Regions from separate parts of the Blautia aquisgranensis genome, predicted to be linked through region 3. Evidence: riboswitches for the same ligand, from Rfam matches in the RefSeq annotation. Region 3 holds a riboswitch; each other region holds the start of a gene.
What was found. A riboswitch is a leader RNA that binds a small molecule or an ion and turns the genes downstream of it on or off. The one in region 3 is predicted to bind cobalamin.
Positions count from the first base shown of each region.

Region 1 (7,501 bases), on a different contig from region 3:
CGGAGAGAATCCGGAGCTTACCACACGCCAGAAACACACAAGAGAGTGCTTTGTAGTTGCTGAAGAGGGAGCTGATCTTGCCCGCATCGAGGAAGAAATCAAGACTATGCCGAACTACTTTGATGAGTATGATACAACCGTACATTTTATCTCTCAGGAAGAGCTTGACCGTGATCACAGCGGAATCCCTCACGGTGGTTTTGTGATCCGCAGCGGAAAAACAGGCTGGAACAATGAGAACAGCCATGTGATCGAGTACAGCCTGAAACTGGATTCCAACCCGGAATTCACATCCTCTGTTATCGTTGCCTATGCAAGAGCTGCATACCGTATGAACAAAGAAGGACAGAAGGGCTGCAAGACTGTATTTGATGTTGCACCTGCATATTTAAGTGCACTTGACGGAGCAGAGCTTCGCAAAAAATTCCTGTAAGAGGCAGAAGCGAAACCATTGTAAATGCTGATACAAATGCATTAATGATCATATCCCCGGAATATCTGTAAATCGCTTGGATGTTCCGGGGATATTTCTGTATATCACGGAGCGTGGCACTGGTCACAAAATGAACAGTACCCCTGGTTATAGTTATGTGGAAACTGGAAAAAAAGCGGAAAGAGTTGACGGAACGTAAAGAATGTTATATAATATGGACGTAAATTTGTAACAAATTTGTAATGAATGCTGACCGAGAGGTTGGCAGAAGCGAACGATCAGCCGGACTTCAGAAATAGTAAATATCAATTATCTATCAAAGGAAGGTATGTATGCGAAAATTAAGCAGAAATTGGAAACTTTGGGGACTTTTTTTGATCTTGATGCTTTTTGCAGCGGGCGCGACTGTACACACAACAACTACAGAAGTACAGGCAGCGACTAAGAACGGTTTCAAGATAGAGAATGGCAAGTCCTATTATTACAAGAGCGGTAAGAAAGTAAAAGGCTGGCTTACTCTCAATGGCAAGAAGTATTACTTTAATGCGTCCACAGGAGTACAGGTAAAGGGCTGGGTAAAGGATAGTAAGGGCAAACGTTATTTCTATAATGCCAACGGGGCGAAAGGTTATATGGCTACCGGATGGATTACTGACAGCAAGAAGAATACCCGTTATTTTAACAAAAGTACCGGTTATATGACGACCAAGTGGGCTACAATCAGTAAGAAGAAATATTATTTTTACAATGGTTCCGGTATTGCGGCCAAGAGTAAATTTCTTACAGATTCCAAGCAGGTGACCAGATATTTCACAAGTAAGTGTTTTATGGCTACCGGTTGGGCAACAAATTCCAAGTCACAGAAACGTTATTTTGATCCGAGCACAGGTGCGATGTATAAAGGCTTCAAAAAAATTGGCAGCAATACATATTATTTTTACAAAGGAAGCGGATATATGGCCACCGGCTGGGTGGAGAATGAAGCCAAAGGACATAAATATTATTTTGATACTTCTACCGGTGTGATGGCGACAGGTACGAAGACGATTGGCGGAAAACAGTATACATTCAGCAGCAGTGGAATTCTTCAGGTGAATAATAACCCGGGTACGGCGACTTCCACAGGAACAAAGACGATCAAAAATTTCCTGGCTAATGCGCTGAAGCCTGTGGGACAGACCTTGTATGTATGGGGTGGCGGACATAACTGGTCTGATGCGACCCGAAAGGGTGTAAGTTCCAGATGGAAAGAATGGTATAACAGCAATTCCAGTTCCTATAATTACAGATATTATATGGATCTCAGCGAGAGTACAGAGCAGAAAGGTCTTGACTGTTCCGGATATGTAGGCTGGTCTGTTTATCAGATTATGCAGAACAAATCCGGTGGAGTAATGTACACAACAGTTTCAGGAGATATCGGATCGCTGTACACAGGAAAGGGATTGGGAACTATTGTTTCCCAGGCATCGCTTGCAAGCTCAGGATATAAGCTTTATCCTGGAGATATCGGATATAATGATGGTCATACATGGATGGTTCTCGGACAGTGTGCAGATAAGAGTGTTGTAATTCTGCATTGTACACCGAATGCAGGTGTTCAGATTTCCGGTACACCGACACCAAATGGAACCTATGGAAGCCAGGCAATCAAACTTGCAGAACTTTACATGGCCAAGTATCCGGGCGCAGCTAAATATGATTATCATGAGTCAAGCGGCAATTACATTCGTAACGGAGCATATTTCAGATGGAACAGAAACACACTTTCTGATCCGGACGGATATCTGAATAAAACTGCGAATCAGATTCTTGCAGATCTGTTCTGATCTGTACAGATCTTGTGAAAAAATGAAAAAAATATGTAACAAACAAAATGGGAAAATCCTTGAGAAACAGGATTTTTCCATTTTTAATGTCGAAAACATTAATAAATGTTACAAAATTTTAAACTAAATAATAGAAAATCCTTGCAATCCAAATAACACTGTGTTAATATATACAAAGATTGAAACAAGATATTTCAGAAATATTACATGAACTGCTGACAGATGAAATAACAGCAGACATGAATAGGTAGTAGAGCGGATCAGGAATATCCGCCATATAATCAGAATTCAGAATCAGATTGCGAGGGTGAACAGTCATGAAGAAAAGAATATTATGTTTGACACTGGCGCTCATCATCAGCGGAGCACAGGTAGTCAGCGTAAGCGCAACAAGAGAAGATGAAGCAGCACTTCAGCAGGAGATGGATGCAACCAACGAGCAGTTGAATGCAACATATTCCAGACTGGATGAGCTTTCTGCACAGAAATCGCAGATTGAAGGCGAAATTTCAACTCTAGACGCGAATCTTGTAAACGTGATGGTTTCGATTCAGACGCTGGAAGGAGATATCTCCAATAAAGAAGCCGACATTGCATCTACACAGACTAACCTTGAGAAAGCGAAGAATGCTAAGGAGAAGCAGTATGGGGCGATGAAGAAACGTATTCAGTACCTTTATGAGAAAGGTGGAGATGATGCGTGGTTTCAGATGATGCTCAATGCCGAGAATCTGTCTGAGCTTCTTACGAGAGCTGAGTATACACAGAAGACATATGAGCAGGACAGAAAGAGCCTTGAGAAATATTCCAACACAATCGAGCAGGTAGCCAGCCTGGAAGCACAGTATACACAGGAGAAGGCTGAACTCGAGGGAATGAAGCAGGAATATGAGGCAGAGTCCCAGAATCTTCAGGCACAGCTGGATGAGAAACGTGCAACATCTGCAGATTATGATAATGAGATCGCTTATGCACAGCAGCAGGCTACTGATTATGCGAATCTTCTTGCAGAGCAGACAGCAGAGCTTCAGAGATTAGAGGCAGAGCGTATTGCTGCTGAGGAGGAAGCGAGACGTCAGGCAGAAGCTGAAGCGGCTGCAAGAGCACAGGCAGAGGCTGAGGAAGAAGCAAGACGTCAGGCAGAGGCTGAGGCGCAGCAGAATGAAGCAGATGCGAGCGAAGATGTTCAGTACGATGAGGACGGCAATGTGATCGAGAACACAGATGAAGATACGGATGCCGGGGAAAATGAAGATGTTCAGTATGATGAGGATGGCAATGTGATAACAGATGAGTCCGGTAATACTGATGGTGATAATACAGATACAGCAGAAGACAATGCTGATTACGATGAAGGCGGAGAAACAGCAGCAGATGCGTCAGAGGATAATTCAGAAGATACTTCTTCTGACAGCGAAAGCTCTTCTTCCTACAGCAGCGGATCCGGTTCATCTGTTGTAGATTATGCAACACAGTTTGTAGGTAATCCGTATGTATGGGGCGGAACAAGCCTTACCAACGGTGCAGACTGCTCCGGTTTTGTGCAGAGCGTATATGCGAACTTTGGCGTAAGCCTTCCGAGAACATCGTATGAGCAGCAGAATGCAGGTACAGAGGTATCTTACGCAGATGCACAGCCAGGAGATCTGATCTGCTACGGCGGACATGTTGCTATCTATATGGGTGACGGTCAGATTGTTCATGCTTCCAATTCCCAGGATGGTATCAAGGTCAGCAATGACGCTACATACAGAACAATCGTATCTGTAAGACGTCTCGTATAAGAAAAAAGAGACAGATAAATATCAGCCTGAATTAAGAAATACAGCAGCCCGGTGAAAAGCCAAAGCAATTCATCGGGCTGTTTTTGCGTGATTTTATATATTGTTGAAAAACTTCAAAAAAATAAGCAAATGGTATTGACACAGAATTAACATGGTGTTATTATAATGTCAGTATAATTCCATATTGAACATAGCAAGTGCTGAGGGTGTCTGACAGTTATCTGATAATTATCAGAGACCAGCAGAAAAGGGAATCAGGTGAGAAACCTGAGCGATCCGGTCACTGTAACGGAGGAGCGAATCTCAGAATCCATTGTACGTAAGTATGAGAAGGAGAGAGGAGCGATGATCCCGGAGCCAGGAAACCTGCTTGTTATGGCGAGGTTAAACTTCCGTGTAAAGTGTAACAACCATTTCAGGGACTCCGCACCCCTGGAACGTTGTCTACTTTTTTACGAGAGTAGGCATTTTTTTATGGAATGCGCCTGTTCATATGAATTATACATGATTAAATGGCAGGCGATACTACTCCGGATACATTCGTTCCCTCCGCGCACTCATGAACGGATTATATTTCTACCCCGGGGTGGCATCGCTACCTCTTTTTTTATGGGAAAAATCATGAGTGCATAACCTTGGGAGGAGGTTGTGGTCATGGCAAAACCATATTGGGAGGGCAAGGAATTTTCTTATTACAGTCATAAGAAATGTGAGTATTTTCCATGCCATACGGGAGCAGACCCGGACAATTTTAACTGCCTGTTCTGCTATTGCCCGTTATATGCGCTGGGAGATAAATGCGGCGGTAATTTCCGGTTCCTGGACAGCGGCATCAAGGACTGCTCCAGATGTAAGCTTCCACACAGAAGAGAAAATTACGGATATATTACAGGTAAGTATAAAGAACTTGCAGATCTTGTGCGTAAGCAGAGAGAGAATACGGAAGAGAATGTGAAGAAACCGTATTAAGGTATGATAAATATAAGAAGTGGGTATATAAAAGCCAGTGTTGACGAGGAAAAATGTCGACCTGGCTTTTTTGATGCGTTAAAGAATACGAAATATGCTGCAGCATCAAATGAAAAGAGCCGGTACTGACAAAAAAATGTCAGCCTGGCTCTCACAGGACTATTGGAAAATCAGTACAGGAAGCTGCTGAAATTTTTTGCAGAGATTTACAATTGTGAAAGAACAGAATCTTCATGCGTCTGCAAAAATACCTTCAGCCGTGGAAGTTGATTGTTCAGGATCAGACGCTCCGGAAACATGGCCTGATGAACAAAATCAGCAGCATATGTAAAGTCGCCGATGTGTTCCGGCCCGTGGCTGTCACTGGAAAGAAGCAGCGGGAGATCATATTTGCGGCAGCAGCGCAGGATCTCGAAACAGTTTTCTCTGGTATCCCCGCGATATCCGTAAGGCGCCAGGGATGCTTCGTTGATCTCAAAGATCGTGCCGGTTGCTTTTGCGGCTCTGGCAAGGATATCATAATTAACAGGATAATGAGTATTATCACTATGTCCCAGGATCTTGACACAGGGATTTTTCATTACATTGATAAAAGCTTCAGTGTTCTCGTTACGGGTACCACAGCGGTAGTTCCAGCTGTGCATGCTGGCGATTGCATAGTCAAGTTTACCTAATAATTCCTGATTCAGATCTACGGTGCCATTCCGGTCAAGAATGTTCAGCTCGATCCCGTAGAGAAGCTCAACTCCGAAATGCTCCTTCGGAGAGTAGGTGAGACTGCGGAAATAAGAAGAAGTTCCGGCAGCCAGCGTTCCGGGACCGTGATCCGTGATGCCAAGAAGACGGAGCCCTTTTTTTGCGGCAGCCCGCGCCATGTTGGTGATCGTGCATTCCGTGCCATGTCCGCTGGCAATGGAATGGGTGTGCATATCGGAAAGATACATAAAAATACACCTCTTTTACAGTTCGTTTCCTGTATTGGGAACGGATATGTTTTCTAATGAATTCTGATAAAACAAGTATGGCAGAGTGGAAAAATAAAGTCAATAGAAAAAATCTCAATTACACGAAAAACAAATAAAACTCACAGAATTCAACCTACAAAAACCACAAAAACGGCAAGGAATACATGTTGGATTTCGTTGACATCAAAGTGGGGGTAAGGTATAATGAAAGTACATGAGCACATAGCCGGACAGGAGCGGTTCTGGAAGCGTGGAGGCAGACAGATCACCAGAAACAGCCGGTTGTGAGAAAGGAGAATCATGGAGAAATTTCATATAGCAGATATCCCGAAAACAGACAGGATCACGCATCTTGTTGATAATCTTTATGCGAAGATGCCGGTGATCGAATCTGCCAGAGCGAAACTTGTCACAGAGTCTTACAAAGAAACTGAAGATGAGCCGATCATTACGAGAAGGGCGAAAGCTTTTGCTCATATTCTGCGTAATATTCCGATCATCATCCGTGATGAGGAGCTGATCGTCGGAAGTAGTACTATCGCACCGAGAGGATGTCAGACATTCCCGGAATATTCTTTCCAGTGGCTGGAGGATGAGCTGGATACAGTAGCTACACGAACAGCAGATCCATTTTATATTGCGGAGGAGACCAAGGCAGAGCTTCGCGAGGTACATAAATACTGGAAGGGTAAGACTACAAGTGAACTTGCAACTTCCTATATGGCACCGGAAGCGATCCGTGCGATCGATCACAATATTTTTACACCGGGAAACTATTTCTACAATGGCGTTGGCCATGTAACAGTCAAATATGAAGAGGTTCTGGCTATCGGTTATGAGGGAATCATTGCCAAGGCGCAGAAGGAACTGGATGAGTGCAATGTGGGAGATGGAGATTATGCGAAGAAATCACGCTTCCTCAATGCAGTGATCTTAAGCTGTCAGGCTGTTATCGATTATGCACACCGCTATGCGGAGCTTGCAGAGAAGATGGCATATGAGACTCAGGATCCGACCAGAAAACAGGAGCTTCTTCAGATCGCATCCAACTGTACACGTGTACCGGAGAAGGGCGCCCGTAACTTCTATGAGGCATGCCAGTCCTTCTGGTTTGTACAGCAGCTGATTCAGATGGAGAGCAGCGGACATTCTATTTCACCGGGACGTTTTGACCAGTATATGTATCCATATTATAAGAGTGATATGGAGGCAGGTAATCTTACCAGAGAGTTTGCTCAGGAGCTTATGGACTGTATCTGGGTTAAATTAAATGACCTGAATAAATGCCGTGATGCTGCATCCGCAGAAGGCTTTGCCGGCTACAGCTTATTCCAGAACCTGATCGCAGGCGGACAGAATAAGGATGGCGAGGATGTGACCAATGATCTCTCCTTTATGTGTATCCAGGCATCCATGCATGTACATCTTCCGGCACCGTCACTTTCTGTAAGGGTATGGAACGGATCTCCTCATGAATTCCTGATCAAGGCAGCCGAGCTTACCAGAACAGGAATCGGACTT
Region 1 covers NZ_JBBMEJ010000015.1:44,186-51,686, reverse strand. Annotated here, with positions in the region: gene WMO28_RS12420 (diaminopimelate dehydrogenase) at 1-433, shown strand, start outside; gene WMO28_RS12415 (N-acetylmuramoyl-L-alanine amidase family protein) at 766-2,262, shown strand; gene WMO28_RS12410 (NlpC/P60 family protein) at 2,580-4,046, shown strand; cobalamin riboswitch at 4,230-4,434, shown strand; gene WMO28_RS12405 (cysteine-rich small domain-containing protein) at 4,701-5,015, shown strand; gene WMO28_RS12400 (PHP domain-containing protein) at 5,222-5,959, opposite strand; gene WMO28_RS12395 (glycyl radical protein) at 6,281-7,501, shown strand, end outside.
Region 1: it holds a riboswitch for cobalamin, as region 3 does, so the genes downstream of both, WMO28_RS12405 (cysteine-rich small domain-containing protein) here and nikB (nickel ABC transporter permease) in region 3, are expected to answer to the same signal.

Region 2 (7,501 bases), on a different contig from region 3:
AGGTCTTTTACAGGTAAGGCACCTCGGAAAGGCACTGAAATTCATGGTAAAAAATGAAGAAGGCGGCGATGGTGAGGTCACAAGCTTCGGAGCTCTGTGTACTGCACTTTCAGCAACCATCGGAACCGGAAATATCGTAGGTGTCGCAACTGCTATCGCAGCCGGCGGACCAGGTGCACTTTTCTGGATGATCGTAGCCGCATTCTTCGGGATGGCAACCAAATACGCAGAAGGACTTCTGGCGATCAAGTATCGTACCATTGACAAAGAAGGCCACGTTCTCGGCGGACCATTCTACTACATCGAAAACGGTATGGGAAAACAGTGGAGATGGCTTGCCAAGATCTTCGCATTTTTCGGAGCAGGTGTAGGACTTTTCGGTATCGGAACCTTCACACAGGTAAACGGTATCGCGTCTGCAGTTACCAATTTCTTTGACCCGGATAAAGCACATACAGTAGCACTTTTCGGAAATACATATTCCTGGGCAACTGTAGTTGCATGTCTGGCACTTACAGTATGTGTAGGACTTGTCGTTCTCGGCGGAATCAAGAGAATCGCAAAGGTATCCCAGGTCGTTGTACCGTTTATGGCAGTTCTCTATGTTGCACTGGCACTGATCATCGTGATCACAAACATCACTGCAGTACCTGCAGCGATCGTAACTATCGTAAAATCTGCTTTCACAGGAAGTGCACTTGCAGGTGGCGCAATGGGAACCATGGTCGTAGCTATGCAGAAGGGTATCGCCCGCGGTATCTTCTCCAATGAGTCCGGTCTTGGTAGTGCCCCGATCGCAGCCGCTGCAGCTCAGACAAAGGAGCCGGTACGTCAGGGTCTTGTATCCATGACAGGTACATTCATTGATACCATCGTTATCTGTACAATGACAGGTCTTTCCATCGTCATCACAGAAACATGGAACACAGGTCTTGAGGGTGTTGCCATCACAACAGCAGCTTTCCAGAAAGGACTTCCTTTCCCGCCGGTTGTCGCATCCTTCTCACTGATGCTGTGTCTGGTATTCTTCGCATTCACAACCATTCTCGGATGGGATTATTACGGTGAAAGATGTCTGGAATACCTGTTCAACAGAAACAAAGCCGCAGTTACAACATACCGCTGGCTGTACATCATCTGCGTATTCATCGGACCATATATGACTGTAGCAGCAGTATGGAACATCGCAGATATCTTCAATGCCCTGATGGCATTCCCGAACCTGATTGCTCTTCTTGCCCTGAGCGGTGTGGTCGTAAAGGAAACAAAAAATTTCTTCAAGAGACATAAAAACTACGAATTCTGATAAAAAAAGACGCAGCTTTTACATTTTTGCCGTGTAAAAGCTGCGTCTTTCTTTTCGGAACCACTGTCGCTTTTGAACTTACAGTTTCCCACCGTAATTCTTATAATTCTCAATATAATCCAGGATCTCCTCCGGATTCTTCATAAACCTGCAAAGTCCCACAACATCCCGTGACATAAATTTCTCAGCTGCCGTATATTCCAGCAGTTCTCTCATACTGTCATAATAGCCTTCGATGTTATAGAGAACGATCGGACGATCGATCCGCCCCAGACTCTTTAATGTCAGGATCTCAAAAAATTCCTCATATGTACCGATTCCTCCGGGTACCACGATCGTAGCATCGGAACGGCTTTCCAGGAGATGTTTTCTCTCTCTCATGGTTTCCGTAAAAATAAACTCCGTACAGTGCTGATACAGCACTCCCGGCTGGTCAAAAAATTTCGGCGAGATTCCAAGGATATAGCCTTTTTCATGGGAAACTCCCCGGGCAGCTGCACCCATCAGGCCAGTCTCACCTCCGCCAAACACAAGCCCGTGACCTCTTTTTGCCATCAGTCGTCCAAGCTCTTCTGTCTTTTCATAATAGATTTTTTTGAGCTCCTCACTGGATGCTCCGTATATGCAGATATTCATGATTTCTTCTCCTCTTTTTTCCAAAATGACACCATCTCAGAAATATTTTACCTCAAATCCATTCTTCCTACAATAGTCATCCACCCTGGTATCTTTTTTACATAAAATCTTTGTTCCTCTGTTGATGATCCACTCTCCAAGAACCTCCGGATCTCCGGAAAATTCTACTGTTTTCAACATACTGCATCCATGAAACGCCCATTTTTCCACAGTTTCCACACTTTGAGGAATTCTGACGTATTCCAGTTCTTTGCATTTCAAAAAAGCACTCTCTCCTATAAAATGCAGATTCTCCGGAAGTTTCAGGTTTTTCAGACCAGTCTGATAAAAAGCTTTTTCTTCTATTTTTTCCACAGACTTCGGTATCTCTATTTCTGACAGCTCTATACATCTGTAAAAGCTCTGTCTTCCAATCTCTCTTACAGTTTCCGGCAGAATAATCTGCGAAAGCTCCCTGCATTCCATAAATGTTTCTTCCGGAATTCTGAAAATCTTTAAATTGTCATCAAAAGAAACCTGCTGTAATCTTTTGCATCCGGAAAAAATCCCTTTTCCCATGCGTTCAACTGTTTTTGAAATCTGAAATTTTCTCAGATTTACGCAACCGGAAAATGCTCCGTTTTTTATTTTTTTCAGTTTTTGCGTATCTACCGTTCTTAGTCTCGTACACCCCGAAAAACTTTCCTTCCCGATTTCTCTTACACAGTCTGAAAAAACTGCCTCCTTGATCCGAATGTTATTTTTCAGTGCCTCATCACCAATCTTTGTATATGGCCATGTGATAACGAGCCGTCTGTCTCCATGCTTATCTGCACAGCCTCTCAGAAATGTTTTTTCTTCATCCTTCTGTAACCGCCACACCAGTGTTTTCTGCATTTTTTACCTCTCAAATAAAAAAACAGGTGCAATATCCCGAAAGATATCGCACCCGTATTATAATCATGTTTTTCTCAAACAATACCATCTGCTACCGCAATATCTCTGAATCCGGAAGCTGTTTTCTCTCCGTAACCCGAAAAAAGGTTCACAAAATAAAACAATCTCCCACTCCATTTATCATTGCGTGTAATAACTGGTAGCAGCTTTAAGCAGGTATCCTGGCTTATGTAATCACGGTCTTTCTCCTTCTCATACAAAATATGTACAATGGATGCAGAAAACCTAAACAAATACAGTAGCACGACTGCCTGGGATTCTAACCCTGTTCCCTCTTGGCTCTGTCGATATAACAGAGAACTTAAAACCGGTAATTGTTGAATTACTTTTCCATATTTAACTGTGCCGAAATTATAACATAATTCTCTTACCGTGGCAATCCTGTATTGACGCAGCCGGATTATTTATTTTACTGTCACCTTGCATTTATAAACTGCTTTTCCTGATTTTACAGTAATAACTGCCGTTCCTTTTTTAAGTCCTTTAATTACTCCTTTAGCATTTACGTAAACAACTTTTTTATTGGAAGAAGTGTATGTGATCTTCTCAGCAGAAGTAATTGGTTTACGTACAGGTTTTAATGTATCCGTTTTTCCTTTTTTCAGAGTAATACTGGATTTCAGGCCTGTAATGGCTGTTGTTCTTACAGTTCCTTTCTGTACGATTACTTTTACTTTTGCTGTCTTTTTACTTGCCAGTGTTACAGTAATATAAGCTGTACCTGTCTTTTTCTGTGCAGTGATCACACCTTTGTTATTTACTTTGACAATAGCTGTATTGCCTGATTTCCAGGATTTTACAGAATCTCCTTTTGCCAGTCCGCTTACTTTCACTTTGTTTGTGGATTTTCCCGGATTCAGCCTGATCTCATATGCATTAAGCTTAATTGTTGCTTTCAGCTTGCTTCCTGAGCTTTTCGTCTCCTTTTTGCCGCATACAGAACAGGTTCTTGTAATCTGTTTTGCTGCAAAGACCGTAGCTGCTTTTGTTGTCTTCCAGGAGCTCCATTTATGAGTCACATGTGCTGCCTTCTGCACAACTACTTTTACTTTTGCTGTTGTCTGACTTGCCAGAGTTACGGTAACATAGGCTGTTCCTGTCTTCTTCTGTGCAGTGATCACACCCTTGTTATCTACTTTCACAATAGCTGTATCACTTGATTTCCAGGATTTTACGGAATCTCCTTTTGCCAGTCCGCTTACTTTTACCTTATCTGTGGACTTTCCTGAAACCAGTTTAATTTCATATGTACTGAGCTTAATCGTTGCTTTCAGCTTGCTTCCTGAGTTTTTCATTTCTGTTTTACCGCATACAGAACAGGTTCTTGTGATCTGTTTTGCAGCAAATACTGTAGCCTCTTTCGTTGTCTTCCAGGAACTCCATTTATGATCTGCAAGTGCTGTAGATTCTGTCTTTTTCTCGCCACACCAGGTACAGGTAAATGTTTTACTTCCTTTTTCCTTACATGTGGACTGCTTTGTAACCACACCTGTATTCCAGCTGTGTTTTGTATGCTCTCCTTTATCCTTAAGATCCCAGTAAGCTGTCTTTTTATTTACAAAACGACTGTACGCATCCAGAGCCTGAAGAGCCTGTACCGTAGACATTTCACTGGATTTCGTCATGGACATGGAATGTGAAAAACCATTGTCACTCTGAATATAGCCGGTCAGATTGGTGATCAGATTCATATTTACAGTTCCAAAATCACCGCTCAACGGATCAATTCCCATAGATGTCAGAGCAAGAAGCACCTGGGCAGTACTTTCTGAAGTTCCATATCCGAAGTCATCACCCATTGTATTTTTCAAATAGGTAAGTGCCTGATCGGAGATTTTTTTTGCTGCTGTATTATGATTTCTGTAAACAGAAAGTGCCTGAAGAGCCATTGCTGTAATATCAGAGCTTCCACCTCTCGCATCGGAAAGACCGATTCCTCCACTTGCTGAATTCTGGAACTTTGCAAGTTCCGCTATAATAGCACCGCGATTCCATTTTGCACCGGAAGGTATCTGAATATCTGCCGCATCCAGTGCAATCAGTGCATAGATCAGTTCATTGGATCCGTTTTTCAGCTTCGGTGAATTATATATCATCTCTGCCAGATTAACACCATTTACATTTGTGATGTCTTTTCCCATGGAAGTTAAAGCAAGTGCTACGCGCTCAATATCCGTAGGTTTCTGGTCTGCGCTCCAGGTTTTTACTGTCTCGCATACAGAGTTATAATATGCATCCAGTTTATCCTGTGCGATCGTCTTTCCGCTACGCGCAAGTGCATATACAGCCCACTCATCTCCATATTTGTAGCCTTTTGTTTCATGAATATCTGCAAGGTATGACGCTGCCTTTTCGATTCCTTCTGAAGCAAGTTTTGTATTATCGGTATCCTGTCCGTCACCTTTTGTTACTGTGATCTTAATTGTCACCGGTTTCGGAGAATTTGTCTGATCCACCGGTGTACCGGTTGCTGTTACTGTGCCTTCTCCAATTCCTGTAATTCTGTAATCGGTTCCGATAAAGTAGCTGTTTGTATCCGGTGCACCATCCTCACGTTTCCAGTAGCCACTTGTTTTCTTTGTGATAACTGCGACACCTTTTTTATCAAATGTCCATTTCATGGACGGATCTGTCACGTTATACCCCTGCTCAGAGAGCTCTCCCACAAAGCTGAGATCAATATCCTGACTCTCTCCTGCTTTTACCGTAACTTCTGTTACAGGTGAAGAAACAGCTGTCAGCGGATTTTTATATACATACTCAACTTCTGAGCTTCCTGTTACAGTACGGGTCTTTCCTGTTTCCGGATCTGTATCTTTAATTTCTGCTGTATAGGTTACTTTTCCGGCCTGCTTGGGAACAAATACCTTAGATCCGTTGCTGTAATATCCAATGGTATCATCACTGCTTTTAATCGTCCAGTCGGAAGCAAAGCTTGCGTTTTCCGGAGTCACTACCGCACTTCCCGGAATCGGATTGAAAGCCACTCTTCCGTCCTCTTCCTGGCCGTCACTGTTTGCGTTTCTTCCGTGGATCACCTGCTGTCCGGACATTCCCACAACAATGGATTCTACCGGCACATAGGTAGATGTCAGGGAAACTGTGGCGGAAATTTCCGGCTGTGCTTTGGAGCTTACCGCGATGGAAGAAGTTCCCGGTTTCACAAATGTGAAAGAGCTGTAGCTTTCTTCATTTTTGATCAGGGTTTCATCAGCTGCTTTGTAACGGAAACTGGAGAAAGCCATATCACTGAATTCTTCTTCTCCCTCATATCTTCCCTGTACCTGAATCTTCTTTGTTTCGGAACCGGCTACCGTATAATTTCCGTTTGTTACATCCTGACCGTCAATGAGAAGACGGACTGCGTCGATTTTTTTCGTTGTTGCAATCACGGAAGCATACGCCACAATCTCACTGGAACCGTCGCTGTTGATCTGTGTTGCTGTAATAACGGCCTTTCCTTTTTTATAAACAAAAAGCTCTCCGTCACTTAAACTCATCGCCATACATCCGGCTGGTTTCATCTCTGTACAGTTCCACTCCAGGGAACTTCCCTCCGGTGCCTGATAGTCTTTCAGGCTGAAAGTTCCTGCGATCTGGTATGAGTTTACCTGATCAGGAGAAACCTGAATACGGGAATCGGTCAAAGTCTCTTTTTCACTTCCGTCAAAAGAAGTAAACTCTACCTGATATTTGCTTTCCCCCGGAAGCTCCGGCCAGACCTCAGTGTCCGGTTTATAGGACTGGTTTTCTCCGAAATATGGGAATCCATCACTGCTCTGTCCCCATTTTGACCCACTGTCGCCACGGCCGTTGTTTAACAACTCCACAAGATCCAGAGTTTTCATTTCGGATTCTTCTCTGGACATGGAATTTACAAGAACTCCCTCCGGCACGGATGGCATGGTAAGGGTATCAAGCCAGTAGCAGTTTTTCACCAGACCAGCTCCGTTTACATCTTCATACTGGGCAAATAATGCTCCGCTTGGGCTCTCGCCAAAAGCAATACTGTTTGCGATCACACCACCGGATAATTTCTTTGCAAAACCGCAGGCATCACTTCCGGAGATCTCAACGGAACAGTTCAGAACTGCGCCTTTGATACTTCCGCCAAGAACGCCTGTATTTTCCCAGACATTACCGATTGTTCCCTTAAAAGCAATATTCTGAACAACACCGCTTTCCCCGACTCTGCTAAACAGCCCCTGGGAATCTTTAAACGTAACGGTATGTCCCTGTCCGTCCAGAACACCGTTAAATTCACAGAAATTCATATAATTTTCATCCAGAGTGATATCATTATCCAGAACATAATACTGTCCCTCTGTTCCGTCCCAGATATTTCCAATCTGATCTGCGGAAGTGATATGGGTAACTGTCACGCCTTCCGGAATTTTTACCGGTGTTACCGGTTTCTGTTTTTTCAGTGCGCTGATGGCATCACTGAGATTTTTTGCTGCCTCGTTTACTTCTGCCTGAGAAGCAGTCCCTGCTTCCAGCATTTCTTTTGCCTTAGCCAGCGCATCGGAAACTGTTTTCCAACTGGATTCTGTATAATCTGACTCTGTAAGCTTTTCCGCAGATTCTATGGAAGCTTTCAGTCCATCCCAGTTCACCTCTGCC
Region 2 covers NZ_JBBMEJ010000002.1:36,332-43,832, reverse strand. Annotated here, with positions in the region: gene WMO28_RS02165 (amino acid carrier protein) at 1-1,306, shown strand, start outside; gene WMO28_RS02160 (LOG family protein) at 1,385-1,942, opposite strand; gene WMO28_RS02155 (leucine-rich repeat domain-containing protein) at 1,979-2,818, opposite strand; cobalamin riboswitch at 3,013-3,198, opposite strand; gene WMO28_RS02150 (Ig-like domain-containing protein) at 3,283-7,501, opposite strand, start outside.
Region 2: it holds a riboswitch for cobalamin, as region 3 does, so the genes downstream of both, WMO28_RS02155 (leucine-rich repeat domain-containing protein) here and nikB (nickel ABC transporter permease) in region 3, are expected to answer to the same signal.

Region 3 (7,501 bases):
CTCCCATCTCCGGAACTGCAGCCAGCAGTTTCTTGGTGTAATCACTTGTCGGATGATTCATGACCTCATCCCTTGTTCCCTGGTCTACAACCTTACCATGCTGCATAACCACCAGCTGATCTGCCATGTATGCAGCCACACCGATATTATGAGTAACAATGATGATACCGGTTCCGAAATCATCGCGAAGCTCCATCATCTGACGGACGATCTGTGCCTGTGTGGTAACATCCAGAGCACTGGTCGGCTCATCAGCCAGAAGAAGTTCCGGATTAAAGGTCATAGCCATCGCAATACCAACTCGCTGGCGCATACCACCGGAAAGCTGGTGCGGATAACTTTTCATGATATTTTCTGCGTCAGGAAGACGCATTTTCTGAAGCATGGTACATCCTTTTTTCCATGCCTCTGCTTTGGATACATCAGTATGTGTACAGATATACTCCACATACTGACTTCCGATTTTACGGATCGGATTCAGGGTTCCACCGCAGTCCTGGAAAATCATGGAAATGCGGGTACCTCTTAAATTTCTCCATTCATCCTTTGTATTGGAAAGCAGGGAATGTCCGTTAAACTGAATATCTCCGGCACTTACCCGGCCGCCCCCGGCAAGTGCGCCGAGAACAGCACGGATAACGGTTGTTTTTCCACTTCCACTCTCTCCTACCACACTAATGATCTCACCTTTTTTCATAGAAAGGTTGAAATGCTCAACAGTAGGTGTCTGCTTTCCATACCGGATTGAAAGATCCTTGATTTCAAGCATAAATAAGCGCTCCTTTACTCAGCAAGAGTGATATCCTTTGTCAGCCAGTAGTAATCCATCGGATACATCTTGACACCGGTTACCTTCTTGTTGGAGAAGAGGTAAGTTGTCTCATAACCAAAGAATACAGTTGCTGCATCGTCCATGATATCCTGCTGGATGTCAACGATCAGATCTTTTCTCTTGTCCTCATCGAAAGTCTGTGCAAGCTCATCGAGAAGCTTGTCTACATCCGGATTGTTGTAGCCGGCTGTGTTGTTTGCAGAAGAGCTGTACCAGTTCTCTCTTAAGTAGTTCTCAGGATCACCTGTATTTGCAACAAGTACGTTCCAGATAAGAAGGTCATACTGACCGGAATCTCTCATGTCAAGAAGTGTCTCGTAACTTACAGTGTTAAGGTTTACGTTGATACCGATCTCTTTCAGGCTGGCCTGTGCTGCCTGTGCATATACACCAAGCTCCGCACGGCTTGTATAAATAACGAAATCAAGAACAAGCGGATCTCCGTCCGGAGTCTCTACAAATCCGTCACCATCAACATCTTTGTATCCAGCCTCCTCAAGAATCTTCTTAGCGCCATCCGGATCATAAGCATTCTCATCATTCAGCTCATCAAAACCAAAATCAAGTGTTGGCGGAACCGGAGCTTTACCAGCTGTTGCGCCACCCTCAAGAAGAGTGTTACAGTATGTTTCTTTGTCAAGACCGCGAAGAAGTGCCTGGCGAAGTGCTTTGTCGCTGAGAGCACGTCCCTCACTCTGGTTCATAAATGCATATGTGGAACGAAGAGACTGAAGCTCCTGGATCTCATAGTTATCATTTCCCTCGAACTCTACCAGGTTCTCTGTTTTCAGGTTGTAAGCGATATCGATCTCGCCTGTCTGAAGAGCCATAGAACGTGTTGTCTGGTCATCAACACATTTCAGTGTAACTTTGTCAAGTGGGACTTCGCCATCCCAGTAATTCTCATTTTTTACTACAACACAGGAATCTGTCGGGCTGAAAGACTCTACTGCGTAAGGACCTGTACAGATTGGTCCCTCCATTGCAAATGTGGAGTCATCTACATTTGTATCAACGATCAGGAACAACGGGTCTGCAAGACATCCTGCCATGTTTGCATTGGCTCTGTTAAGATGGAACACAAGGTTCTGTCCGTCAACTTCGATACTGTCAAGATCAAAGAACTCTGGAACACGATCGCTCTTCTCAGCAGTACGCTCGATGGAAGCCTTAACCATCTCTGGTGTCATGTCATCTCCATTGGAGAATTTTACACCCTCACGAATCTTAAATGTCCATGTTTTTCCATCGTCACTGTTCTCCCACTCTTCTGCAAGACATGGAACGATCTCACCGTTTTCATCGAATTTTGTGAGGCACTCACCGATCGCATAACGGGAAACTACCCAGCTGAAATACTGCTCTGTCGGCTCCAGTGTATCTGCGAAGCTTGTTACTCCGATAGTGATCTCTTTATCACTGTTTTTGTCACCTTTCGCCTGAGCCATTGTTGTCATGGAAAAAGTCATCATGCATGCAAGTGTAGCAGCCAGCACTTTTTTTACTACGTTATTTCTCATTTCATCCTCCTAAAGATAAATACTAACTATTGGGTGTTGGTTTGTTACATAAAATTACGGTTTGGTTTATTTAATCCTGACGCGGATCCAGTACATCACGGATGCTGTCTCCAAGCATGTTGAAAACAACAACACAGATCACGATTGCGATACCAGGATAGATCATAAGCCATGGCGCTTTTGCCATGTAGGTTCTTCCTTCGTTAAGCATCAGTCCCCACTCCGGTGTCGGTGCTGTTGCACCAAATCCCAGGAATGAAAGGGAAGCCAGCTCCAGCATCATGGTTCCGATATCTGCTGCCGCAGTTACCACCATCTGTGTAACCATGTTCGGAAGAACGTGAACAAGAAGAATTTTCCATGTTTTCGTTCCGTTTACAACTGCTGCCTCTATATAAAGACTCTTCTTGACTTTTAAAACCATACTTCTTGCAAGACGGGCATACTTTGTCCAGCTTACAGCCGCGATGGAGATAACGGCATTCACAAGGTTCGGTCCAAGCATACCGGCAATGGCGATAGCCAGTACAAGACCCGGGAAGGAGATCATCATATCTGCGATACGCATGATAACTGCGTCAACAACGCCGCCGAAATATCCGGCGATGACTCCTAAAAATGTACCGATCACAAAAATCACTGCAACCAGGCATAAGGTCATGATAAGAGAAGTTCTTGTTCCGAAGATAACACGGGACAGAAGATCTCGGCCAAGCTTATCTGTTCCAAAAGGATGTGCAGAGCTTGGTTCCTGCAGTGATTCGGTCATAACTGCATCCAGCGGATCATACGGGGCAAGCTGCGGAGCAAAAATCGCAACGCCGATCACCACAAGACCCAGAATAAAGAAAAGAGTAAACTGCTTATTTTCTTTAAATACTTGTAATACCTTTTTCAATTATCTATCCTCCTTAAGTCTTGGATCGAGATAAGTATAGGACAGATCCACAAGCAGGTTAATGCACATGTAGAGAATTGCGATCCACAGTACATAGCCCTGTACAAGAGGATAGTCTCTGCAGGAAATAGCTTTTACAGCCATATTTCCCATTCCAGGCCAGTTGTAAATGATCTCTACAACTGCAGTACCTCCAAGAAGACTTCCAAGGGAAAGTCCCAGAAGCGTTACCAGCGGAAGCATTACATTCGGAAGAACATGCTTCCAGAGAATCACACTTTCTTTGATTCCACGCATTCTGGCACCAGTTACATAATCCTGATGAAGTTCCTCAAGCACAGCACTTCTTACCTGACGGGTATATTTCGCAGACATGGCAAGTGCAAGAGTCAGCGCCGGAAGGATCATGGATTTAAAATCGGTACTTCCTCCTGCTACATTGATCCATCGAAGCTGCACACCAAAAATACTGAGAAGAATAAGTCCCAGCCAGAAGCTTGGTACGGATACTCCGACGAAAGTGATACCTCTTACAAAATAGTCCGGGAATTTATTCTGATATACAGCTGCCAGAATTCCCAGTGGTATGGAAATGATGACCATCATAAGAAGTGCCAGAAGCGACATCTTAAGTGTTGGCCAGAAACAGGATACCAGCTTATCTGTTACCGGCATTTTGAAAGAATAGGACTGTCCCATATCTCCTGTAACAACACCTTTCAGCCAGGAACCATACTGTACAAGAAACGGCTGGTCAAGACCAAGCTCATGTCTCGTTTGCTCCAGAAGCTCCGGTGTCGGAAGATTACCACACTCTGTCAGCATGATCTCCGCAGGATCACCAGGTGACAGGTAGGTCAGTCCAAATGTGAAAAAGCTGATTCCAAATAATACGATGATGATCTGGAGAAATCTTTTTCCTACTTGTTTCTTTGTCACGTTTTACTCCTTTCCTCATTTGTTGCGATTTTTAACACAGCCGTTCTGTCGAAAAGTAAGTATCAGATCAGTAAATATAGGGGACTCTAATATGCAGAATTTGCATGAAAAATTAAGAAATACGCACAAAAAAAGCCCGTGACGAAATAACGGGCACAAAAAGCATGCTTCCTATCTTCCGTAAGAATCATTCCTGGACAATTGCAAGCAGGTCTCCTGACTAAGGCTCCTTACCCTCAGACACCTTCCCGGCTCTATTACGCGCACCAGGCCAGTGGCATTCATCTGAGGATTCCCCATTACAGTGACGGGATCGTACCGGATTTACACCGGTTTCCCTATTAATCCTTGCGGAACTTGCAACGACTGATATGAAAAATCAGCAAATGCTATTAAATTACGGATTTATTATATTATAGAGAATGTTTCCTGTCTATAGAAAAATGTTAATTTTTTTTAAATCTTTTAACTTTTTCGTTGAATTTTCGGAAATATACCTATACCCTGTTGGGTATTTTACATAAAATACAGATACCCCATTATGTATATTGCACAAAATATCCTGTCTGAGCAAAAAAGCCTATGTTTAACTGCGTTCAATTCTCAACAGAATTTCAAAGTTAAACATAGGTTTTTGGGTTAAGATCAGGTCAAAGTTTCTGTGATCGCGGCATATGCGATCATTGGACCGTCCTCGATAATATTTAAACTTGCTGTCTGATAAAGTACTACTCCATTCTCAGTAGCAATGGAAGTATAAAGAATGTTTCCATGATAATCTCTCAGCTCTCCTAAATCTTCTCCCTTGAAGAAATATTCACCCGGCTTCTTGGACGGATACCAGCATCCGGTATACGGCGCATATTCGTAAACAACATTCTCAAGAAGCATCTGACGATAATGTTTCAGACCGTGACATTTTTTTCCCTGAAGGTGAAGCACCAGATGGCGTACATCCCGCTTATCCTGTTCCACCTCTTCCCAGGTCCAATAGCTCTGCCCGCCACGTTCAATGAGAATACTAGGGATTCCAAGAGAAGCTGCGTAATTGTAAGCACCACCTGTCGCAGTTGTAGAGCGAACTACATATTTCACGCCAATGTGTCTTGCCATATGGAGGGAAGCATCTGCTGTTTCATCATCCACAACACCTACATAATATACATATGGATGCAGCTGTTCATATCCGTCACCACTGTGAAGATCAATATAATAATCTGTTATAGAAAAAAGCTTCGTTACCATTGTATGGGCGATACGGTCAGCAGCTGTTCCGTTCGGGTCTCCCGGGAATACACGGTTCAGATTCTTGCCATCCTCGTAAACCATACTCATGGTCCTGTGCTCAAATCCGCTGACATTGACAAGAGGAATCACGATCACATTTCCCTTCAGATCCTCTGGCTGAAACTCTTTAGCCAGTTCCATGGCAGCCTGAATTCCTACGTATTCCGCACTATGTACACCTGCTGTGATCAGAATCGTCGGTCCATCCTCCACTCCGCAGATCACAGTTGCCGGCATGCTCATGCCACCTCCTGTGATTTTGATCTCACCCTGTGCTTTCTCTCCCTTTTCTATCACCCAGTCATCAATTTTGATCATTGGCCGTTTTCCTTTCTTTTATCTCTGTATTTCCGCACTCATTTTGAGTAAGTATATCATGCCTAACCGAACTTGTACATGAAAACCTTCCAGAATTTCTCTGAATTCGCGAAAATACTTTTAAAAGGAACATTTTTTATCTCTTGGAAAGCTCACTGGTAATGTCTTCCCAGCTGACGCCCTTTTCTACCATAAGAACCATCATATGATAAAGAAAATCCGAAATCTCATATTTTACTTCTTCTTTATCCGGATTCTTAGCCGCAATGACGATCTCTGTGCATTCCTCTCCGACTTTTTTGAGGATCTTATCGATTCCCTTGTCAAAAAGATAACTCGTATAGGAACCTTCCTTCGGATTTTCCCTTCGGTCTGCGATCACATCGTATACCTTCTGGAATACATGAAGAGGATTGGTATCATTGTATTCCTTCTGCACCAGAGGCTTAAAGAAGCAGGTACGGTTTCCGGTATGGCAGGCAGCACCAATCTGATCCACCTTTGCAAGGATGGTGTCATTATCACAGTCAATAGTCAGAGATTTCACATACTGTACATGCCCGGAGGTCAGTCCCTTTGTCCAGAGTTCATTCCTGCTGCGGCTCCAGTAGGTCATTTTCCCAAGCTTCAGTGTGGTATTGAAAGCCAGCTCATTCATGTACGCCAGCATCAGTACTTCATCTGTCCGGTAATCCTGAACAATGACCGGAACCATTCCAGCACTGTTCAGCTTGAAGTCTGACCATGCAATATTACTTTTAAAGGTATTGACCGGGATTCCTGCTTTCTCACAGCTTTCTTTCAGTGCATGGAGATCAACTTCCATGCTGCTCACATATGCACCGCAGAGTCCGGAAACGGCCAGATCTTCCAGAAGCTTCATGATCTTATCGTTGGAGCTTTCATCTGTATGAAGAATAATCGGTATATTTGAGATCGCTGCAATTTCTCCCTGCAGTGTATCCAGTGCCAGGATACGGTCTGCATATTCTTCGATCAGCTGTTGATTCTCTGTGAATTCTTTAAAATCTGAAATGCTGATCACCATACGGTCTTTTCCGAAACGTCTGGATACCTCTTCCAGAAGTTCAATATTGCTTTCTTTTGAAAAATTCAGAACAACCCGGGCACATCCTGCATAGATCAGTTTCTTTACATCTTCCACACGTTTGATATTTCCGGCTGCGATCACTGGAATCTCCGCACTTTTACAGATATCACGGATTTTTCCGATGGCACGATCATGCTCTGCATCTGCCGAAGAAAAGTCAAAGACAAGAAGCTCATCTGCTCCGTTATCCCTGTAAAACTTTGCAAGGGTCTCTACATCACCGTCGCCGAAAAGATTTCTCTGTCCAAATCCTGTCACTGCCTTCTCAGAGTGAAGATACAGGCAGGGAATCAACTGTTTATTCATAACCTCTCCTTTGTATCAGAGACTTCCCTTTGTGGAAAGTACATCTGTGATTCGGGAATCATACTGTGTAGCCGCATCAAGAGCCTTTGCAAAGCTCTTAAACATAGCCTCTGCCACATGATGGCTGTTTCCGCCGGACAGAACCTTGATATGAAGGTTCATAGCAGCAGAGTAAGATACCGCATAGAAGAATTCTTTTACCATCTCCGTTGCCATATCTCCCATCTTCTCTGTGGAAAATTCAGCATCCCATCCAAGATACGGTCTGCCGGAAAGGTCTACCGCACAAA
Region 3 covers NZ_JBBMEJ010000010.1:90,416-97,916, forward strand. Annotated here, with positions in the region: gene WMO28_RS09705 (ATP-binding cassette domain-containing protein) at 1-769, opposite strand, end outside; gene WMO28_RS09710 (ABC transporter substrate-binding protein) at 784-2,352, opposite strand; gene nikC (nickel transporter permease) at 2,423-3,250, opposite strand; gene nikB (nickel ABC transporter permease) at 3,251-4,189, opposite strand; cobalamin riboswitch at 4,379-4,565, opposite strand; gene WMO28_RS09725 (M14 family metallopeptidase) at 4,835-5,794, opposite strand; gene hisIE (bifunctional phosphoribosyl-AMP cyclohydrolase/phosphoribosyl-ATP diphosphatase HisIE) at 5,931-7,211, opposite strand; gene hisB (imidazoleglycerol-phosphate dehydratase HisB) at 7,227-7,501, opposite strand, start outside.

Region 4 (7,501 bases), on a different contig from region 3:
TGCAGATGACCAGAAGACAGTCATGAAAGAGATCTTCCGGAAATTTGATGTAAATACGAAAATATACAAAGAACGTGCTGTTTTGGGAGAGATTTCCCATGCGAAGGACGAACTGATCACGCCGGAAGAGCTGGAGCTGAATGCAGGCGGTGATCCGGATGCACGGAAGATCGCAGGCATGTATAAGGAATACCAGTCCATTTTAAGGGGAAACAATGCACTGGATTTTGATGACCTGATCATGAAAACGGTGGAGCTTTTTCAGCACAATCCGGATATCCTGGATTATTATCAGGAACGGTTCCGTTATATCATGGTGGATGAGTATCAGGACACCAACACGGCACAGTTTAAATTAGTAAGTCTTCTTGCTGAGAAATACAAGAATCTTTGTGTTGTAGGTGATGATGACCAGTCTATTTACCGTTTCCGCGGGGCAAATATCGGAAATATCCTTGGCTTTGAGAAGGTTTTCCCGGAAGCTAAGGTGGTGCGCCTGGAGCAGAATTACCGTTCTACCAAGAACATCCTTAACGCAGCCAATGAGGTGATCGTCCACAATACAGAGCGTAAGGAAAAAACTCTCTGGACAGAGAACGAAGAGGGGGATAAAGTCCATTTCCGTCAGTTCAACAATGGTTTCGAGGAAGCGGAATATGTAACCGGCGAGATCATGCAGGGACGCAGGAGCGGCAGATTCCAGTACAAGGACTGTGCAGTACTTTACAGAACCAATGCCCAGTCACGTCTTTTTGAGGAAAAATTCCTCCTGGCGAATGTTCCTTACAAGATCGTTGGCGGGGTTAATTTCTATGCGCGCAAGGAGATCAAGGATCTTTTGAGTTACCTCAAGACTATTGATAATGCAAGTGATGACCTCGCAGTGCGCAGAATCTTAAATGTGCCAAAGCGTGGAATCGGAGCTACCAGTATCGGTCGTGTCCAGGATTATGCGGACAATATGAATTTAAGCTTCTATGATGCGCTCCGAGTGGTTGAGGAAGTGCCGTCCATTGGCCGCGCTGCTTCCAAGATCAACGATTTTGTTTCCTTTATCCAGGGACTTAAGAGCAAGGCGGAGGCTTATACAGTCCGTGAAACTCTGGAAGAGGTCATTGAACTTACCGGTTATGTGAAGGAACTGGAGGCAGAGAAAACGGAGGAGGCTCAGGCGAGGATCGAAAATATCGATGAGCTGATCTCCAAGACAGAATCCTTCCAGGAAGCCATGGAGGAGGCCGGACAGCCGGCAACACTTTCTGCATTTCTGGAGGAGATCGCACTGGTGGCAGATATCGATTCTGTTGATCCGGATCAGGATTATGTGTTGCTGATGACCCTTCACAGTGCCAAGGGACTGGAATTCCCCAATGTATTTATCGTGGGAATGGAGGACGGTGTTTTTCCGGGATATGCTTCCATCTGGTCCGGTGATCCGTCGGATATCGAGGAGGAGCGAAGGCTCTGTTATGTGGGAATCACCCGTGCCATGAAGGAACTGACTTTAACCTGTGCAAAACAGCGGATGATCCGTGGGGAGACTCAGTATAACCGTGTGTCACGTTTTGTAAGGGAGGTTCCACGGGAGCTGGTAGATCTTGGACATACCATTCAGGAGAAAAAGCCCAGAGTAGATGATATCGTATCTCCGAAAAGCGCCTATGCCCAGATGAAAATGAATTTCCAGGCAAAGAGCACCCTGCAGAAAAAAGATTTCACAGTGAAGAAGGCGGACAGCCTGGACTATGGTGAGGGAGACACGGTCCGTCATGTGAAATTCGGAGTCGGTATCGTAAAAAATATCGCAGACGGCGGCAGAGACTACGAAGTGACGGTAGACTTTGACAAAGTCGGCGTGAAAAAAATGTTCGCCGGTTTTGCCAAGCTGAAGAAGATCTGAGAGGGATCTCTCCGGGCAGACTATTTCTGCAAAAAACTGTAAAAATCCGGCCTCAAGGTTGTAATTGGAAAACCGGTATGTTAGAATCAGTATCAGCGTAATTGAATTGCTGTGAAGTGAACAGTATCACCGGCACATATGCTGCCGGATACTGTGAGGAGGGAATCGGGTAAAAAGCCTGAGCGGTTGCGGCCACTGTATACAGAAGAAGGGATTTCACATGCCATTGCAGAAACTCATGTGAGAAGGCGAAATCCCGATGTCAGAGAGATTCTGGAGAAAATTCTGATACATCATTCATGATCGGCTAAAAGATGAATGGTGTATCAGTTTTTATTTTGCGGAGTTTTTTCTGAGTCTGTAAGTCAGGAAACCTGCTTGACAGTATGTAAGTGGGAGCTTCCGTACAAAGTGTTCCGTGCAGATTTTATGAAGCCCCATCTTTTCGGTTACCCATAGGCAACAGGAGATAAAACAGGCGAAAAGAGAGGAAATGAAATGAAAAACAAGTATGTATCCACAAGAATCATGGCAATGGTAATGGCAGCGGCAATGACCGTATCAGCAGCTCCGGCTGTTTATGCCGCAGAGAGAGCAGACTCCGAGACCATCAAGGAAGACAACCAGCCGGCAGCAGAAGACAGTACAGAGTCTGCAGACACCGAAGATTCTTCCGCAGAGGCAACCAAGACAGAATATCCTCTGACCATCACAACCTATGATTACGATGGAAACGAAATCGAAACCACTTATGAAAAAGCACCGGAAAAAGTCCTTGCTGTATATCAGGGAAGCATTGAGACTATGCTCGCACTTGGTCTGGAAGACCACCTGGTAGCTACCGCAGGTCTTGATAATGAAGTTCCGGAAGATCTCAAAGAAGCATTCTCAAAAACAAATTATCTTGACGAATTTACCCCATCCCTTGAAACTGTAACAATGCTGGAGCCGGACATGATCTTATCCTGGAGCTCTCTTTTCTCTGATAAGAATCTGGGAAATGTAACAGACTGGATCGACAAAGGCTGCAACACCTACTACAACACCAATACTCGTCCGGACGGCGACAGAACACTGGAAAATGAATTCACAGATATCTTAAATATCGGAAAGATCTTCGATGTACAGGACAAAGCACAGGCTATCGTTGATGATGCAAAAGCAGTGATCGACAAAACTCTTACTGCAACTGCAGATGTAAAAGACAAACCAAGCGTAATGGTATTGGAGCCTCTTGGAGATGACATCACAAACTATGGCGTAAAGAGCCTTGGCGGAGATATGGTAACACAGTTAGGCGCAACTCTTGCAAACCCGGATGCTTCCACCGTTGGAAAAGAGGATATCATCGCAGCCAACCCTGACGTGATCTTTGTGGTTTACATGCCATATGCAGGAGATGATCCGGAAACTGTTAAGAACAGCCAGCTTGCAGTGATCCAGGATGATGAGTCCCTGAAGAGCCTTGACGCAGTAAAGAACGGACGTGTTTACCCGATCATGCTCAGTGAGATGTATGCAAGTGCAACACGTACCCAGGACGGAATCGAAACTTTTGCAAAGGGATTATATCCGGACGTAAATCTTGACTGATCGGAGAAAATGCAGTGAAAGAAACAGCTTCACAGAGAAAAAAAGATAAGGTGCTCAGAACATCCATGTATGTGGCAGTTCTCATCGGACTTGCAGGATTCCTTATTTTTTCCATACTTGCAGCCATCACTTTTGGAAATGCGGATCTGTCACTGAAGGATGTATACAGCGTTATCGCTTATAAATTGTTTCATATAAAAAGTCTGTCCGCCTATGCGGAAGGCGCAGTTCATGATGTTGTGTGGCTGATCCGGCTGCCTAGAGTCCTTCTGGCTCTGGCAGTTGGAATGGCTCTTTCCGTGTGCGGCGTGGTGATGCAGGCTATCGTGCAGAACCCGCTGGCAGACCCGTATGTGCTGGGTATCTCATCTGGTGCATCTCTGGGTGCCACACTGGCCATCATGCTTGGAATCGGAAGCTTTCTTGGTGGAAACTCTGTGGGAATCACAGCTTTCATTGGCGCGATGATCACTTCTTTTGCGGTGATCGCCATTGCAAACATGGGTGGAAAGGCAACTTCCGCAAAACTGATCCTTGCGGGAATGGCGGTCAGCGCAGTCTGTTCTGCTTTTTCCAATTTTGTCATTTATATTACCAATGACAAAAATGCGGCAACAGAAGTTATGAAGTGGAGCATGGGAAGTCTTGCCGGAGCAAGCTGGACCAGAGTGGGTGTAATGCTTCCGGTCACGCTGGTGTGCGTGGCTGTTTTCTGGACGCAGTACCGGAACCTGAATCTGATGCTTCTGGGAGATGACGTATCCATTACCCTTGGAACAGATCTGCACAGACTGCGGACTTTTTATCTGATCATTGCTTCTGTTATGATCGGATTTGCCGTGTACTGTGCCGGTGTAATCGGATTTGTGGGACTGGTGATCCCTCATGTGGTCCGGATCCTTTTTGGAACAGATCACAGAAAACTGCTCCCCTTAAGTGCGCTTCTTGGTGCATCGTTTCTGATCTGGTGCGATGTGGCATGTCGTGTGATCCTTAAAAATTCCGAGATGCCCATCGGTGTGCTGGTATCCATTATCGGTGCTCCCTGCTTTATTTATCTGCTTGTGCGGAAATCCTATGGATTCGGAGGTGCCCGGTAATGAAGATCACCACAGAAAATATTCAGGTTGGCTTTCACGCCAGACAGATCCTGAAGGGAATCTCCATGGAATCCCAGGATAAGGAACTGGTAGGAATCATCGGACCAAACGGAAGCGGAAAATCCACTTTGCTGAAATGCATTTACCGTATTCTGAAACCAGACGCAGGAGCCGTGTATCTGGACGGCGAGGAGCTTCATTCCATGAGTGTTCGAAGCTCTGCGAAAAAAATGGCCGTGGTGGCACAGCACAATTATTATAATTTTGATTTTACGGTCCGCGAGGTGGTTCTTATGGGGCGTGCGCCTCATAAAAAGACTCTGGAACGGGACAATGCAAAAGATTACCAGATCGTGGATGAAGCGCTGAAAACCGTACAGATGGAGGCGTTTGCAGACCGTACCTTTTCCACTCTTTCCGGAGGAGAGCAGCAGAGGGTGATCCTGGCAAGAGCACTTGCCCAGCAGACCTCTGCACTGATTCTGGATGAGCCTACCAATCATCTGGACATTACCCACCAGATCATGCTGATGGAGCTGGTGAAAAAACTTAATGTAACCGTGATCTCCGCTATTCACGATCTGAATATTGCAGCAGCATACTGTGATAAGATCTATGTACTGAAGGACGGAGTTCTGGAAGGTTACGGAACGCCGGAAGAAGTCCTGACCCCGGAGCTGATCCGCAGGATCTATAAAGTAGAAGCGGAGATCGTTTACGACAGCCGCGGAAAGATGCATATTTTGTTTTTATGATTCTGGCTGTGAGGCGGGATGCATAGAGGGAAAAAGATGAAAAAGATCGGGATTTTGACATGCCTTAATTCCAATGATGTGTGTACCAGGGCAGGATGTCTGTCTGCATTTCGGGAAAGAAGAGATTTTTTTTCCGGCTATCCGGAAGATACGATTCTGGCAGCTGTGATGACATGCAACGGATGCAAAGAAACCAATGCAAAAGAACCTGCTGAAGATGAGGGAATTTTGGAAAAGGCAGACCGGCTGGTCAGTGAAAAGATCAGCGTCATCCATGTCGGGGTATGCCGTCTGAATGAGGAAAAAAAGGAATGTCCGCGGATAACACAGATCTGCGGTCTGATAGAAGAACGCGGGATCAAAGTGATCCGAGGAACCCATAAAGAATAAGAGAAAACCGCCGTATCTTTCCGGAAATGCCGGAAATACGGCGATTTTTTTACAGAATGTTTCTGCGAAAATTTGTGTAAGTTCTGGTAAAACCAGACATATGGTGGTATAATAAGAACATTAAAAAAAGGCTCGGGTGCAGCGACCTCAAAAAACGCTGCGCTGTAGATTTACTGACAGAAAGTACAGCCGAACAGAAAGAAAGGATGGTGCAGTGTTATGAATTTAAATACAACAAAACTTGAAGAACTGCTCGCAACACTGAAGAAAAAAGAAGAAGAGAAAGATAAGAACACAGTCCTTTGGGTACTGGCGATCATCGGTGCTGTTGCAGCTGTTGCCGGTATTGCGTTTGCAGTATACCGTTTCTTCGCTCCGGATTATCTGGAAGATTTTGAAGAAGATTTTGATGATGACTTCGATGATTATTTCGAGGATGAGGAAGAGTAAGAACTTTCACTGCAGAGGCTGTTTTGAGCAGATCAGAATGGCAGTCTGTTATGTATGAATATGAGAAGCGGATAATTGAAGCCCCGGCGCGATACCGGGGCTTGATTTTTGAAGACGGACCGTGAAACGCTGTACTAGTTATAAAACAGAAAGAGGATTTATGAAAAAAGGTGAAATTTACGAAGGTATTATAGAAAAAGTGGAATTTCCAAACAAAGGTTTTGTTTGGGTTGATGACCAGAAAGTAATTGTAAAAAACGGAATCCCGGGACAGAAAGTCAGGTTTATGATCAATAAGAAACGTTCCGGCCGGGCGGAAGGACGTCTTCTGGAGGTCCTGGAGAAATCTCCGCTGGAGACAAGAGAACCTGCCTGTCAGGAGTTTCCGGCATGTGGCGGCTGCATGTATCAGACCATGAGCTATGAGGCACAGAAGGAGATGAAGGAATGTCAGGTGAGGGAACTTCTGGATGGGGCAGTGAGAGAAAGTCTGGCTAAGATCGGGAAGAACAGTGATGTGACAGAAAAAGCTGAGGCTGCGGATCGTTTATATCACTGGGATGGGATCTATGGCAGTCCCATTGAGTTCGGGTACCGCAATAAGATGGAGTTTTCTTTTGGGGATGAGTATAAGGATGGGCCGCTGTCCCTTGGACTTCACAAAAAGGGAAGCACTTACGATATCCTGAATACGGATGACTGTAAGCTGGTCCATCCGGATATGACAAAGATCCTGGTCTGTGTGCGGGAGTTTTTCCTGGAGCGTAATGCCAGCTTCTATAAAAAGCTGCAGCATGTGGGGTATCTTCGACATCTTCTTCTTCGAAGAGGTGTTACAAGTGGTGAGATCCTGGTCCATGTGGTAACCACCACCCAGGAAGAATATGATCTGGAGCCTCTGAAAGAACAGCTTCTTGCACTTCCGCTGGAAGGGAAGATCGTGGGGATCATGCACATTTTAAATGATTCTTTATCTGATGTAGTGCAGAGCGACGAGACGAAGATCCTTTACGGAAAGGATTATTTCTATGAAGAACTTCTTGGACTGAAATTTAAGATCAGCACATTTTCCTTTTTCCAGCCAAATTCCCTGGCTGCGGAGATTCTGTATTCCAAGGTACGGGAATATGTAGGAGATACCAGAGACAAGGTGGTGTTTGACCTTTACAGCGGAACCGGCACCATTGCCCAGCTTGCGGCGTCCGTTGCCAGCGAGGTGATCGGTGTGGAGATCGTGGAAGACGCGGTAAAAGCCGCCAGAGTAAACGCTGCACTTAACAGCATCAATAACTGTCGTTTTATTGCCGGAGATG
Region 4 covers NZ_JBBMEJ010000003.1:177,855-185,355, forward strand. Annotated here, with positions in the region: gene pcrA (DNA helicase PcrA) at 1-1,900, shown strand, start outside; cobalamin riboswitch at 2,002-2,292, shown strand; gene WMO28_RS04305 (ABC transporter substrate-binding protein) at 2,399-3,493, shown strand; gene WMO28_RS04310 (FecCD family ABC transporter permease) at 3,508-4,593, shown strand; gene WMO28_RS04315 (ABC transporter ATP-binding protein) at 4,593-5,348, shown strand; gene WMO28_RS04320 (CGGC domain-containing protein) at 5,385-5,738, shown strand; gene WMO28_RS04325 (hypothetical protein) at 5,958-6,188, shown strand; gene rlmD (23S rRNA (uracil(1939)-C(5))-methyltransferase RlmD) at 6,349-7,501, shown strand, end outside.
Region 4: it holds a riboswitch for cobalamin, as region 3 does, so the genes downstream of both, WMO28_RS04305 (ABC transporter substrate-binding protein) here and nikB (nickel ABC transporter permease) in region 3, are expected to answer to the same signal.